DNA from 2 places in the Brevibacillus sp. AG genome. Region 1 is predicted to be linked to the other one. Evidence: riboswitches for the same ligand, from Rfam matches in the RefSeq annotation. Region 1 holds a riboswitch; the other holds the start of a gene.

Region 1 (7,431 bases):
GATCGCCATGGCTTTCGTGATTTGCTTGTTCCCGATTTCTGAGGTCAGCGAGTGGAAAACAGGCAGTAGCACCGCTGCGCGTCCAGAAGTAGATGGGATAAAGAAAGCGAGAAATTGAACGACGATCGTCAAGAGCCAAAACAAGCTTTTGACGTTCTTTGCCTTGCTCACGACGAGATCTGTGAGTTTGCCTGCCAAGCCTGTCACTTGAAGAGCACCGCCGAGAATGAACGAGCCAATCATTAACCAAATGACATCGGAGGCGAGCGAGTCGAACAAAATTTCCTGGTCAGCCGTTCCTGTCACGACGAGGAGTAATACGGAGCCTATCGCTACATAGGCAGAGTTCAGCGAGGTTGTCGTCCACAGGATCACAGCGACACAGAAACAGAACAAGCTCCATTTGGCTTCAAATGTCAGGGAAGACGGCAGCATGAGCAATAATTCAACGAACATAATTAGGACAATTGGAAGGACCCAGGCAGGTCTTTCCTTTGCAACAGTCTGTGCAATCACGATACTTGCTCCTTCGCCATTAAACGATTTGCGAGCTGCAGGCCCACCATGATGGTTCTCATGGAGCTTTCCGAGCAATCAGTCAGCCATTTCTGCGCATGCATGAACGCTTCCTCCAGCGTAGACGGCATCGGCAAAATACTCGTGTACGCATCAATTCCGTGCTCATAATTGAGTCGGGCACCTTTGCCAACAGTCCCAACTAAAGCCACTACCGGCAGGGCATGCTTTTTCGCTCGCTTTGCCACTTCCACGGGAATTTTTCCTCGCGGTGTTTGAAAATCAATGCTGCCTTCCGCCGTAAATACAAGGTCTGTCTCTTGAAGCATCCGATCCAAATCAATGTACTTCATGATGATATCGTAGCGTGGATACAGATTCGCACCCGTCAGCGCATGCAGTCCGGCACCCAAGCCACCCGATGCACCACTGCCCGGCATCTCTCTGACGTCGATACCGAAGTCTCGCTCGATGATAGCCGCGAATTGTTCAAGTGCTTCTTCCAGCTCAACCACTTGCTCCGGTGTTGCTCCCTTTTGCGGGCCAAACACGCGAGCGACTCCGTTTTCCCCACACAGCTTGTTAAACCAATTGCAAGCCACATCGATTTGCACCTGCTTGAGTCTTTTGTCCATGCCGGAAACATCGATTTTCGTTACTTTTGCCAGCGAGATTCCGCCTTCAATACGGATTTCTTGACCACTTGCATCCAAAAATTTCGCGCCAAGTGCTTGCGCCATGCCTGCCCCGCCATCGGAAGTACCGGAATCGCCGCAGCCTAGCAAAATACGATCTGCCCCCATGTCCAGCGCCGCTTTGATCAATTCACCGACGCCATGTGTCGTCGTTTTGCGCGGATCACGCAAGCTTCTTGGAACCAGTCGCAGTCCCGCTCCTGCCGCCATCTCAATCACAGCCGTTTGACCTGTCGTCTTTGATCCGAATATCCCGAAATGGGAAGGAACCTTTTCTCCTACGGGGCCAGTTACTTCCCTCTCGATAATCGAGCCATTCGAAATTTTCACAATCGCTTTTGTAAAGCCTTCTCCTCCGTCCACCATCGGCAGTGTCTGTACTTGGGAGAGCGGGAGTACGCGCAGAATTCCTTCTTTCATGCACTCCGCTGCTTGCTCGGCATCTAAACTTTCCTTAAAGCCCGAAGGCACAACGAGTATACGCATAAAAACAACATCCCTTCTCTTTATTTGAATTTGCTTTCGCATTGGTCTCACTTGAGTAAGACCAATACTAAGCTTCAAAAAAGAGAAGGGAATAATAGGAAGATGAGAAAATGATGAGAGAAAAGCAAGAAGAAACCTTACGATTCTAAGCGTTTCGTTTTCTGCGCAGTTGATAATAGGTCACAGCCAAGGCGAGCGCCAAAACCGTCCCCTTAATAATATCGTAAGCGTAATACGGCAGATTGAGCATCGTCATGCCGTTGAGCAGCACCCCGATCAGGATGGCTCCCACAAATGTACCGAATACGTTTGGCTTTCCTGCACCGAATACGGAGAATCCTACGAAAGCAGCCGCTACTGCATCCATCAGCATGGAGCCGCCACTACTCACCTGCCCGGTACCGATCCGCGCTGCCAAGAGCATCCCACCCAAGCCTGCAAAAAGAGCGGAGAACACATAAGCCAAGGTACGATAGCGATTCACAGGAATCCCCGACAGACGAGCTGCTTCCAAATTGCCGCCTGTCATGTACAGCATCCGTCCCTGTCTCGTATAGGTCAAGTACACATGCGTGATCGCGACAAGTAAAAAGGTCAGGATAACGGGAACCGGTACAGAGAGAATTTCTCCTTGGCCCAGCCAGAGGAACCATTCCTGGAATTTTCCCGGAGCCTGTGAGCCGTCCTGCATCGGCATGTTTGCGTAGATCGAGTAGCCTTGGGAATACGTCATATGAATACCGTTGACGATGTAGAGCATCGCCAGCGTAGCCAGCAAATCAGGAATGCGGATTTTCACGACCAGGAAGGCGTTGACCAGCCCGACGAGCAAGCTGAGTACAATCGGAACCACCAGTGTCGTAAAGACTCCTTGTTCATACCAAACCATCATCGAAGCAGAAACGACTGTGGTCAATGAAACCGTCGATCCTACAGACAAGTCAAAGCCTCCGACAATCAGCGAGAACGTAACGCCAATCGCGACAAATGTCACAATCGAGATGGAGCGAAGAATGTCCGTCAAGTTGTCGTACGTGAAGAAATACGGGTTGGTCAAACTGAATAACAACATGACAATGACAATGACGGCAACCGTTCCGTATTTATAAACAAAATCAAATAAGCTAAACTTTTTATCTGCCACGTTATTCACCTCCGCTTGCGTAGTACATAATCAGCTCTTGTGTTGCTTCCTCGCGACTCAATTCCTTCACGATTTTGCCCTCGAACATGACGAGAATCCGGTCTGCGATCCCGATGACTTCCTGAAACTCACAGGAGAAATACAGAACGCCCTTTTTCTGCTCAGCGAGATTTCCGATCAGACGGTAAATATCGCTTTTCGCGCCGATATCCACCCCTTTTGTCGGCTCGTCAAACATAAAGAGGTGAGCGTTTGTATCCAGCCATTTGCCGATAGCGACTTTTTGCTGGTTTCCGCCGCTGAGAAAACCGACCAGCTGCTTGATATCGGCTGTTTTTACACCAAGGCGCTGCACCAGCTCTCTTGCGTTAGCCGCTTCCGTCCCTCTTTTGATAAAACCGAGCCAGGACTTCTTTTTCAACGAGGCGACAGACAGGTTGTTCTGTACCGACTCCTCTACGAAAATTCCTTCTTTGCGCCTTTCCTCCGGGACGAGTACGATCCCTGCATCGACGGCGTCTTTTGGCGAGCGCAGTTGGATACGTGTTCCATGCAATCGAATGGCACCGGCCTTTGCCCCATCCGCACCGAAGAGCAATCGGGCGAGCTCAGTCTTCCCTGCCCCAACCAGACCGACGACACCCACGATCTCTCCCTCGTGAACTCGCAGGTCGACTCCGCGTACTTTGCCACCAGCCACACCTGCCGCCTCAAAAATCGTTTCGCCAATCGGCACTTCCATCTTCGGGAACTCCTCGTCAAAGCTTTTGCCCAGCATGTTCGCGATCACTTCGTCCATATTGGTCTTCGCCGTGTCTGTGGTCACGACATGCTGTCCATCGCGCATGATGGTGATCCGATCACAGATTTCAAAGATTTCTGGCAACCTGTGGGAGATATAAATGATCCCGACTCCAGCATTTTTCAACTGTGCAATGATTTGAAACAGCCGTTCGCTCTCCTTTGTGCTCAACGGCGCTGTCGGTTCATCGAAAATGACGTACTTCGCCTTTTGAACGGTAGCCCGTGCAATCAAAATCAATTGCTTTTCCGACAGCGTACATTCTTCGACGAGCATCCTCACCGGAATAGAGAAGCCGAAGTTTTTTAAAATCCGCTCCGATTCGTTGTACAAGCTCTGCCAGTTGATTAGTCCCTTGGTTTTCGCCTGGACGAGCTGGCCCGCCAATATGTTTTCGGCAACGCTCAAATACGGGATCAAGGCGGTGTCCACTTCCTGATATACACATTGAATGCCCTGTGCTTTGGCGTCCTGCGGGGATTGAATCGACACGGCCTGTCCATCGATGGTGATCGTACCTCCATCTGCCTGATACGCTCCCGTGAGAATTTTGATCAGGGTACTCTTTCCCGCACCATTAGCACCGAGAAGTGCATGAACCTCTCCAGCGCGCACCTCAAAATCGACGGATCGCAGGGCAGGAACCCCAGAAAACTGCTTCGCCATCCCTTTCATCTGCAATGTGGACATTTTTCACACCTCCTGTTTACCTGCGTGTTCCAACCTCTATAAGGAAAAATCCCGTTGACGGATACAGATCAACGGGAAAAGCCAATTTGGTTCTTACTTGCCCCACTCTTGTACGTATTGGGACAGGTCGCCCATCGTTACTTTCTTATCCTTCGGCAGGTCTTCCTGTTTCACCAGCACTGGATTCAGCTTCACGTTGTCTGGCACTTGCTCGCCTTTGATTTTTTGGAACACGGTTTGGGCATGGATGCGCCCGATATTGGATGGGTCTACCGCTGCCGTCGCTGTCCACGGAGAGTTTTCCGTCTGAATCATTTGCAGATCCTCATCGCTCAAATCGATGGAGTATACTTTGATTTCCGTACGGCCTGCTTGCTGGATGGCACGTGTCGCCCCTTTGGCAAATTCATCCCAAGCCGCCCATACTGCTGTGATGTCGCCTTTGTTGGGATACTTTTTCAAGATCGCTTCCATCTGGGTTTGTGTATCGAGTGCCGTATTATTGGTAGCAGAACCGAATGCAGCAATCTCTTTGATGTCCGGGTATTTCTTCTGGAAAGCTTCATACGTCACTTGGCGTTTTTCCATAGGCGCAAAGCCAGCTACCCAAATTTTTACGATGCTGCCTTTGCCATTTGTATCTGCAGCCAGCTTCTCCAGGCTCAGCTCTGCCAACTTGTTGTCATCCTGCGCCACAACTGGCACACCCGGAATGTTGATGTCTGTATCAAACAGGACAACCGGAATTTTTTTATCCACGGCCTTTTGCGTACCCTGCTGCAACGCTTCTGCCGTACCATGGTCGATCAGAATGCCATCAAACTTTTGATTCACAGCCGCATCGAGGTTGGACGCCATTTTTGCCAGATCGGTATCCGCGTTGAATACGGTCAACTCACCGCCGTTTTTCTCCACCTCTGTCTTCACACCATTGATGTATTGTGCGGAGAACGTTCCTACGTTTTGACGCATGATTAATGCGATTCTCTTCGCGTTCTCCCCACCTGACTGGTTCGTGCTACCGGTTCCGGTGCTTGTTCCTCCGCCGCATGCCGTAACGAGAACGGACGCAGCCACAATAAGTGAAGTCAGTAATCCCAGTTTCTTTTTCATCGCAAATGTTCCCCCTTTTTCTCTTTGAAAACAGATGATAAAAGCAAAAAATCCTCTTTCACAGAGAAAGAGGACAAAAATCGACAAGATTCTCGCCTCTTATCTGTCAGGTATTCTACCTGTTGGAGTTAGCACCTTGGCTCGAAAGAACACAATCTCTCGTGCTAGGTTGCCGGGCTTCATAGGGCCATTCCCTCAGCCATCTCTTGATAAGAGTAGTTTCTATTTTCGAAACGTTTGTATAAGTATATACAGAATATAATCTGGCAATTACCTATCTGTCAACTAGGTTTACCGAAAGAATTTTCTTGATAAATATTCCAGTTTCTTCTGTAACAACAAGAGGGATTTTGTTGTGTCTTGTCGAATTATCGTAGATTGATACAAGCCTAGCAAATATTTGCGATGGGGATGCTACATGAGTCTATTAAAAGAAGTTATTCTTCAATGGTTTTTCGCCATTATCCCGTTTGTGTTTTTCAACATCTATTACCGTGACAAAATGAGGAACTACAGCCGTTCCTTTATTGTCATCACCAGCTCAGCCTGCATGTTTCTCGCGATGACCTTCGCCCCTAGTGTCACCAATGGCATGTTTTTTGATATCCGACATGTCATCATTCTTTTCGGACTGGTTTATGGCGGAATCGAGATTGCCTTGCTCCTTCTGATTGAAGCCTTGGTTTATCGGTACTACCTAGGTGGAGAAGGAACATGGGTTGCGCTGCTGATTCTTACAGTCAATTTTGTCTTGTCACTCTTTTTGTATCGACACTACAAAGCCAGTTATCGGAAAACACTGTATCTTTTTATGACGAGTGCGATTTTTTCTACGGTTGCTTTAGGGACTACTTATTACTTTTTTCCCACGTATGTAACTCAACACCTCGTTTACTACACCATAGTGATTCCTATTCAGAACTTTTTCGGCCTCTGGTTGTTAATGTCGCTTTTCAGCAAATGTGTTTCGGATAAGGAGCTGTTTATTCGCCACGCGCAAAACGAAAAAATCCAAACGATGAGCCATGTTGCTGCATCGCTCGCACACGAGGTTCGCAATCCGCTGACAGCTGTCAAAGGCTTTTTGAAATTAATACAGGAATCCCCGGAAAATTTGGTGAAAATCGATCAATACATTCGCATCAGTCTCGACGAGATCCAACGGACAGAAGCCATTTTGACCGAATACCTTGCGATTTCCAAGCCGCTCAAGGAACGACATGAGATCATTAATGTTAGCGAGCATCTGCATGCCATCCGCGAAGTGATGCTCCCTTTTGCCAATATGCACAACGTAGAGCTTACGCTGCAAGACTTTGAGAGACCTGTGACGATCAAGGCCAATCCAGACGAGTTCAAGCAAGTGTTGGTGAATTTCATCAAAAATGCCATCGAGGCGTGCTCGGATATTTCGGACGGAAAAGTCTCCCTGGACTTGCTCATCGAGCGAAACAAAGCACTGTTGGTCATCAAGGATAACGGTGTCGGCATGGATGCAGGACAGATCAGCCGTCTCGGAACGATTTACTTTTCTACGAAAACAACTGGAACTGGTCTTGGTTTGACGTATTCCTATCATGTCATTCATGCAATTGGCGGAACGGTCAATGTATCAAGCAAGCCACGAGTAGGAACCAAGTTCACCATTATGCTTCCGTATAAGGCACAGTAGCTGCATGCAGGTTTTGCAGAGGAACTGTGCCTTTTTCCATTCGATCGATAATGATGCAAATGACGGTCGGTTGCCCTTCCCCTCACGCTTTACTATGCAATTTCCGGGAAGACATTACGCAAAACAAAACACCAGGAGTTTCCCCCTGGTGTCTCTCTTTATTGGAATGGTAGCCATTCTCCCGTAATGGCATCCACATCCCCGTTGCTTTTCAGTATCTCCGCCGAATAGACCAAGACCGGTTGCTCTTGAATCCTATTGTTTTCAAGCGGGAATAGATAACGGGGACTGAGTGATTTATGTTGGAGATAAA
Region 2 (7,431 bases), on a different contig from region 1:
AATATCGTCTGGAGCTACCTGTTTGCCCAAGCCATGGGTAATTTCCTCGGCTGGTCGCTCTTCAATCGGAATATCTGCGCCTGTCGGAGTGTCCAGATCGACGGAGGACAAAGGAGCTGCCACGTAAAAAGGAATGCCGTGAGCTTTTGCCAATACCGCTACCCCATACGTACCAATTTTGTTGGCGACATCGCCATTCGCTGCTACGCGGTCTGTACCCACGATGACAGCCTCTACTTTACCTTGGGACATAACCATCGCCGCCATGTTGTCGCAGATCAGCGTCACATCAATCCCTGCTTGCTGCAATTCAAATGCAGTAAGACGAGCGCCTTGCAGGACAGGACGGGTTTCGTCCGCGTACACCTTCAGGTTCCAGCCGCGTTCCTTTGCCAAATAAAATGGAGCGGTAGCCGTACCGTACGCTGCTGTAGCCAATGCGCCTGGATTACAGTGCGTGAGAATTCCCATACCGTCATGCAACAGAGTGAGCAGATGCTCTCCAATGGTCCGGCATACTTCAGCGTCTTCCTTTTGAATCGTCAGTGCTTCATCGAGCACAGCCGCCTTCAACTCGGCAATCGACGCTCCGCTTTCTTTTTCAACACGAGCTTTGATGCGATCCAACGCCCAGAACAGATTCACGGCTGTCGGACGGGAAGAGCCCAGGTAGTCTGCCTGCTGGTTCAGTTCCTGCCAAAACTCGTCGTAGTTACTCGCTTCACTGCCACGAATACCAAGGTAGAGCCCGTAAGCCGCCGCCATGCCAATCGCCGGTGCGCCTCGTACTTCCAAGCGACGAATGGAACCCCATACTTGCTCGGAGGTAGTCAAGTTCAAATAGATCGTTTCTACTGGCAGACGCGTCTGGTCTAGCAAGACCAATGCGTCATTCTCCCACTTAACAGGTGCCAATTGGGTGCTGGTTGTCATACTGTTGTAGCCTCCTGATAGTAACGTTCGGTCACAGTGCGTACGATGTCCGTGATATCTGTCGATTCGTCGATGCCGCCGCGACCAAGAATCAGCGCTTCTCCAATCGAGAGAGCCAGACGCTCTGCTTCTGCGCGAGTCTGGTCGTCTTCAATGGCATTCAGGTCCGCTACGCCTGCCAAGCCGATGACACGGCGCAAGATTTTGCATCCGGCATAGCCTGCTGTATCCTGAATCAAGCGCTTCACGTAGCTTTGCCACAGTCCCTCGACATGGGCGCTGCGCTCTTTGGCTTGCTTGTGCCAGAGCTGAACGAATTGCGAAACGAATTCATTCCAGACATCCTCGACCGTTTCCAGTAAGTATTCGCGGTACGCTTCCCGTTCTCCTTGATCTTTTTGCAAACCGTGCTGTCCTGCGTAGTTGAGCAATAGATTGGCAATGACCGCCCCGATGTCAAAACCGATTGGACCGTAGTAAGCGAACTCTGGATCGATTGCTTTCAAGCTGTTTTCCGTGATGAAAATACTTCCCGTATGCAAGTCACCATGCAGCAGCGCTTCCGAGCGCGTAAGGAAATCGTATTTCAGCTTGGCGATTTCCAGCTTCAGCGGCCTGTTGTTCCAGATCGCCTCGACTTCCCGGCGAATCAACGGGTTGAAGTCGTTGGTAGGCGCATTTTCATACGGATCGGTAAAGACGAGATCTTCCGTGATTTTGCATAATTCTGGATTTATGAATGTTCCGACTAGCGCTTTTTTATCGTACGGATGCGCGCCCAGATCGGAGGTGAAGAACAAGGTTTGCGCGAGAAAACGACCAATTTGCTTCGCGAATAGTGGGTACCGCTTTCCTTCGATCAGACCTTTACGCATGATGATGTGGTCCCCGACGTTTTCCATGACAGTCAACGCAAGTTCCCCATCGAAATGATACACCTGCGGCACCAAGTCTGGAACGTATTTGTGCTGAATGCGGAGTGCCTCGCTCTCGATACGAGCCCGATCAATCGTAAGTGGCCAAGATTCTCCCACGACGCGGGCAAAAGGCAGTGCTTGTTTGACAATGACGCTCTTACCGGTTGCCAGCTCCTGAATGTCAAAAACCAGATTGAGATTGCCATCCCCGATTTCACGGCTGGTCAGCTCTGCTCCTTCGCTAAAAAGACCTGGTATTCCTTTTACGTACTCCACTGCTTCCTGTTCAGTCAATGCGCGATATGCCATGATTCCAAAACTCCCCTCTACGTATTTTTCCTCTATCTCTACTTGTTTTGTTTGAGTACCTGGAGCAATAAAAAGACCTCTTTTCCCGAAGAAAAGAGGTCGCTGTCGTCACGTGTAAGAACCGTGTTGATGTCCCCCTTATCTTCCAGACTACTTTTGTTTCTGCAGGAATTAGCACCGTGCATGTCGCCTGTCAATCAGTCGCTTCCTCGCGTCTGAATGGCGTCATGTCGGTTGCCGGGTATCATCGGGCCAGTCCCTCCACCTTCTCTGGATAAGGTATCCAAAACGTATTCGGTTTTTGATTTAGTTTGAATCATACAACCAACGCTTCCGCGATGTCAACACCCTTTTGTGCAAAAATTCGCACCTTGCTATCAGTAGCTGTATTGTGTTACCGATGCCGCAGGTCGCTCCCAATTCCACCAGTCTACCTTGCCTAGAAACGCTGCTGTTATCGACTTTTCGGCCTTGAGCTTCAGCAGTTCTTTGGTAGGTCCGGTGAGGACGGCTCTGTAGATTCGCACTCCGTTTTAAACAGCCAAGGCCGTACTTTTTCCCCACGGTAGTCGTCCAAGGAAGAGTAGGCGCGACAAAAGGTTTCCTGTGTCAGCCGGAAAAGATAGCGGTAAATATCGTTTACATGCAGCCGGTACACATACTCCAGACCTACTTTCCCAAGCCGTTCACACCCCTTCATCCCTTACCACGAAGGAAGTGCCAAATAGTTTCACCTTCGTCTTATTTTTCTGATAACCTGCTGCACATTCACTGCAAAAACAAGGATTGACTCCTGACAATGAACGTCATATCATGGGGGAAACGAATAACTCTTATCGCGAGCTGGCTGAGGGACTGGCCCTATGATGCCCGGCAACCGGCGCTATACCATGAATCGTACGCGGATGATGCGTACCTTGGATAGCGAAACGGTGCTAATTCCAACGGATAAGAGTCGAGATAGAGCCTCTTTGGCTCGTTTCGGCTACTGACCCGAGAGATGAGAGGAGACGAGACGCTTTCATAGTCGACAACCGCCTCCCCGCTCAATGGGGAGGCTTTTTTTAATCATTCAAGGAGGATGAGACGTACCATGAGTGAACAACGTATCCTCGTCACCTATCTCACACAAGCAAAAGACTTGAACAAGAAAGCGCAAGCCATTGCTGTCGGCATGACAGTCGGTTCCTGGACGGACCTGCCGCTTGCCAAGCAAGCTGAGCTAACGCCGTATCTTGGTGAAGCCGTGAGTGCGACACCGCTTGCGACACTGGAAAACGGAGAAACACGCGGTTTGATTACCGTCAGCTATCCGACCCGCAATTTTACAGCAGACATTCCATCCTTGTTGACCGGAATATTCGGCAAACTGTCGATGGATGGCAAAATTAAGCTCGTCGACATCGTTTTCCCTGACTCATTCCTTCAGGCTTTTCCTGGACCGAAGTTCGGCATTGATGGTCTGCGCGAACGTTTAGGAGCACATAACCGTCCACTCTTGATGAGCATTTTCAAATCGTGCCTGGGTCTTCCTTTCGATGACCTGAAGACGCAATTTCGGGCACAAGCCTTGGGCGGAGTCGATCTGGTGAAAGATGACGAAATCTTCTTTGCAGATGACCGCGCTCCTTTTATCGAACGGATCAAAGCATTCAAACAGATCGCCCAAGAGACAGAAGCCGAAACAGGCAAGCCCGTCCTTTATGCAGCCAACCTGACTGGACCAGTGCATGAGCTGAACGAAAAAGCGAAACGTGCGGTAGATGCAGGTGCTGACTGCCTCTTGTTCAATGTGCTGGCCTTTGGATTCGATGCCCTGCACCGTTTGGCAGCCGATCCCGATGTACACGTACCGATCATGGCGCATCCAGCATTGGCAGGCGCTTACTATCCATCACCTGACTACGGTATCGCCACCCCGCTTCTGCTCGGAACGTTGATGCGCGTAGCTGGTGCAGATCTGGTACTCTTCCCATCTCCATATGGCAACGTCGCCTTGGACAAGACAGAAGCGTTACAGCTCGCCAAGCATTTGACCGACCCACTGAATGGTGTACGCCGTTCCTTCCCGGTTCCATCTGCCGGCATTCATCCTGGGCTGGTTCCACAGCTTTATCAAGACTTTGGTCTAGATCAAATTGTCAATGCAGGTGGCGGAATCCACGGTCATCCCGGTGGAGCAACCGCAGGAGCGAAAGCATTCGTCGCCGCGATTGAGGCTGTCACCGCAGGCCGAACACTGGAAGAGGCTGCCGCGGAATCACAAGAACTGGCGATCGCCCTGGAAAAGTGGGGTGGTGCACGATGAGCAAGAAGCTCGTCCTGTTCTGCGATTTCGACGGAACGATTACCGAAAAAGACAACATTGTAGCGATTGTCCGCAAGTTTGCTCCCCCTGAGTGGGAAGCCTTGACGGAGCAAATCCTTTCGCAAAAAATAAGCGTTCAAGAAGGGGTAGGTAAGCTGTTTCAACTCTTGCCCTCCTCCTTGCGCCAGGACATTATCGATTTCATTGTCCAAGAAGCGACGATTCGCCCGGGATTTGCTGAATTCGTGAGCTATTGCCGCGAAGAAGGCATTGAGCTGTTGATCACGAGTGGTGGCATCGACTTTTTCCTGGAGCCTATCCTGGCACCTTTCGATCTTACCGATGTACCGATCTACTGCAATGGCAGTGATTTCAGCGGAGAGCGCATCACCATTACATGGCCCAACGCGTGCGATGAGCATTGCACGAACGGCTGCGGCATGTGCAAGACGACAATCATCCGCCGTTACGATCCAGCAACCCATTTCCGCATCGTCATCGGCGACTCCATCACTGATTTGGCTGGAGCCAAAATCGCAGACTATGTGATTGCCCGTCACTTCCTCGCTGACAAGGCGGAAGAGCTGCAATTGCCGCATAGCAAGTTTGCTACGTTCCACGATGTGATTCGCATTTTACAGCAAGTCCAACAGGAGGTCGTCTAATTCATGACTGCAACACTCGAACAACGTCTGGATGCCTTTCGCCGTCTGGATGACGCCAAGCTGACATTTGCCCGCCGGGACTGGTTTCCCGGCACCAGTGGCAATCTCTCCATAAAAATACAAAACGATCCCTTGCAATTTGCCGTAACGGCAAGCGGCAAAGACAAAACCAAGCTGTCTCCCGAAGATTATCTGGTCGTAGATCAAGACTCGCGTCCGGTGGATGAAACTACGCTCAAGCCTTCCGCGGAAACGCTCATCCACGCCGTCGTCTACAAATCGTTCCCGAAGGCGGGTGCTTGCTTCCACGTCCATACTGTGTGGAACAACCTTATTTCCGAGCTGTACTTTGGACAACGAGCCTTCTCCATTCAAGGACAAGAGCTGATCAAGGGACTCGGAATCTGGGAAGAAAACGCGCGCATTACTGTTCCGATTGTTGAGAACTTTGCCGATATTCCGACCTTGGCTACCGAAATTGAAAAAGTGATCACACCAGAAGTTCCCGGTGTACTCATCCGTAACCACGGTATCTACACGTGGGGCGGCAATGACTTCGAGGCCAAGCGCCACCTGGAAGCTTTTGAATTCCTATTCGAGTATCACGCCCGCTGGCTGCAATTGCGCCAAGCAGTCGTGTCCACTACAACCACCAATTAAGGAGGAATAAACGATGGCACAAATTCGTTTTCACGACAACAATGAGTACATCTCAGCACCCGAGGAAGTTGTCTCCTTCCTGGACACCCAAGAGATCATTTACGAAAAATGGGGCGTGGATCGTCTTGATCCGAAGCACCGTGATAACTACAGCCCGACAGACGAGGAAAAACAAGAGATTCTCGACACCTTCAAGCCGGAAATCGATGCGATCAGCCAACGTCGCGGTTACTTGACAGCGGACATTATCGTCCTCTCTGACAAAACGCCTAACCTCGACGAGCTGTTGGTGAAATTCAAGGGCGAGCATCACCACACAGACGATGAGTGCCGCTTTTGCGTCGATGGTCACGGTATTTTCGCCATCAAAGGCAAAGATGATCGCTACTTCGACGTCGAGCTGGAGCCAGGCGATCTGATCTCCGTACCACCGAACTACCGCCACTACTTCACCCTGATGGACGACCGCAAAATCAAGGCGATTCGCCTGTTCGTCACTCCTGCAGGCTGGGAAGCGATCTATTAATAACGAACCCCTTGGCATTTACTGATTGCCAGGGGGTTTTGTCTTTCACCCTTCACTTTATGACGCCATTTCCCTTAATCGATACGTCAGGCTTGATTTCAACTGTGGCATTGGAAAAGGCTTTCGTCCAATCATCCTCTACCTTTTTGTATTCCTTATATTCATAGGCACGCGCATAGAGACCAAACCCAAATGGGTCTACACCGATTTCCTGGCATTTCTTGATTAACTTCGTGTAATCCTTCTGTAACTCGTCACTGATCATTCGCTCCATCTTTTTGTAGTCCTTTTTCATGTCGAACGGAAACATTCGCTCCGATATAGACACTCGCAATTTGAAATGAACGTCAAAATGAAACCGACCGTTCTGATAGGATGTTTTCACTTTTTTTTGGACGCCTTTGATAAAAAAACTGATCCTGTCTTTCACAATTTGATTGTGTTCGTTCGGCTCTTTAATCGGGATGGTGACAGACAGTTCCCCTTGTTTTTCATGGAGCAACATTTGCAAAAGAATCGTATCCCGCGGTTCTATCGAGCCTGCGTACGTTCCATTTTCTTTTAACAAAGCCGTCCCCATTACCTTGACCGCCTTCTTTTCTTTCTTCAACTCAGTCAGGGAAGGCGTCATCCCTTTTTCATACATTTGCCGATGGAGCTCCTGCGCCCTCGTCTTTACCGTCAGATTTCTGTTATTGGCTGTGTCAATCAGCGTTGTTACATGAATGGACAGACGAGGCTTGTCCTTTGGTTTAAAATCAAACAACTCATGCAACGGACCATCAAGCACAGCCATGCGGGCGTTGACACTGAACTTTGCATCCCGAAAAACGACATCCAGCAACCGAAACCAGTCCGGGTGAGCCAGCAGCTTTTTCCCCATTACAAGCACCTGAATCTTGCCTGGCTGGGTCAAGCCTGTCACTCGCTCATCAAAGCCCATTCTCGCCTCTCTAATTGTAGATGACCGGATACCGTATTGCTCAGATTTTTCCTTTGCCTCCCGATTGAACACGGGGCTTGAGATAAAATAGAGAAGCTCGTTTTTTTCGTTCAAATCGATTCCGAGCATCAGCGTTAAAGTAGTATCCTCCAAATTGATCTGGTCCTTGC

The links. Region 1 has a riboswitch for S-adenosylmethionine ahead of POF51_RS25320 (sugar ABC transporter substrate-binding protein). Riboswitches for the same ligand answer to the same signal wherever they lie in the genome.
Region 2: linked by a shared signal. The riboswitch ahead of mtnK (S-methyl-5-thioribose kinase) and the one ahead of POF51_RS25320 (sugar ABC transporter substrate-binding protein) in region 1 are both predicted to bind S-adenosylmethionine.

What each region holds. Positions count from the first base shown of each region.
Region 1 covers NZ_JAQMYO010000011.1:85,580-93,010, reverse strand. The annotation lists gene POF51_RS25340 (SLC13 family permease) at 1-456, opposite strand, end outside; gene POF51_RS25335 (glycerate kinase family protein) at 513-1,697, opposite strand; gene POF51_RS25330 (ABC transporter permease) at 1,843-2,841, opposite strand; gene POF51_RS25325 (sugar ABC transporter ATP-binding protein) at 2,843-4,333, opposite strand; gene POF51_RS25320 (sugar ABC transporter substrate-binding protein) at 4,427-5,446, opposite strand; SAM riboswitch class I at 5,543-5,662, opposite strand; gene POF51_RS25315 (ATP-binding protein) at 5,865-7,118, shown strand; gene POF51_RS25310 (hypothetical protein) at 7,277-7,431, opposite strand, start outside.
Region 2 covers NZ_JAQMYO010000006.1:170,903-178,333, reverse strand. The annotation lists gene mtnA (S-methyl-5-thioribose-1-phosphate isomerase) at 1-933, opposite strand, end outside; gene mtnK (S-methyl-5-thioribose kinase) at 930-2,159, opposite strand; SAM riboswitch class I at 2,295-2,440, opposite strand; gene POF51_RS17115 (anti-sigma factor C-terminal domain-containing protein) at 2,537-2,686, opposite strand; SAM riboswitch class I at 2,990-3,166, shown strand; gene POF51_RS17110 (2,3-diketo-5-methylthiopentyl-1-phosphate enolase) at 3,253-4,467, shown strand; gene POF51_RS17105 (2-hydroxy-3-keto-5-methylthiopentenyl-1-phosphate phosphatase) at 4,464-5,132, shown strand; gene POF51_RS17100 (methylthioribulose 1-phosphate dehydratase) at 5,136-5,792, shown strand; gene POF51_RS17095 (1,2-dihydroxy-3-keto-5-methylthiopentene dioxygenase) at 5,806-6,318, shown strand; gene POF51_RS17090 (Ger(x)C family spore germination protein) at 6,371-7,431, opposite strand, start outside.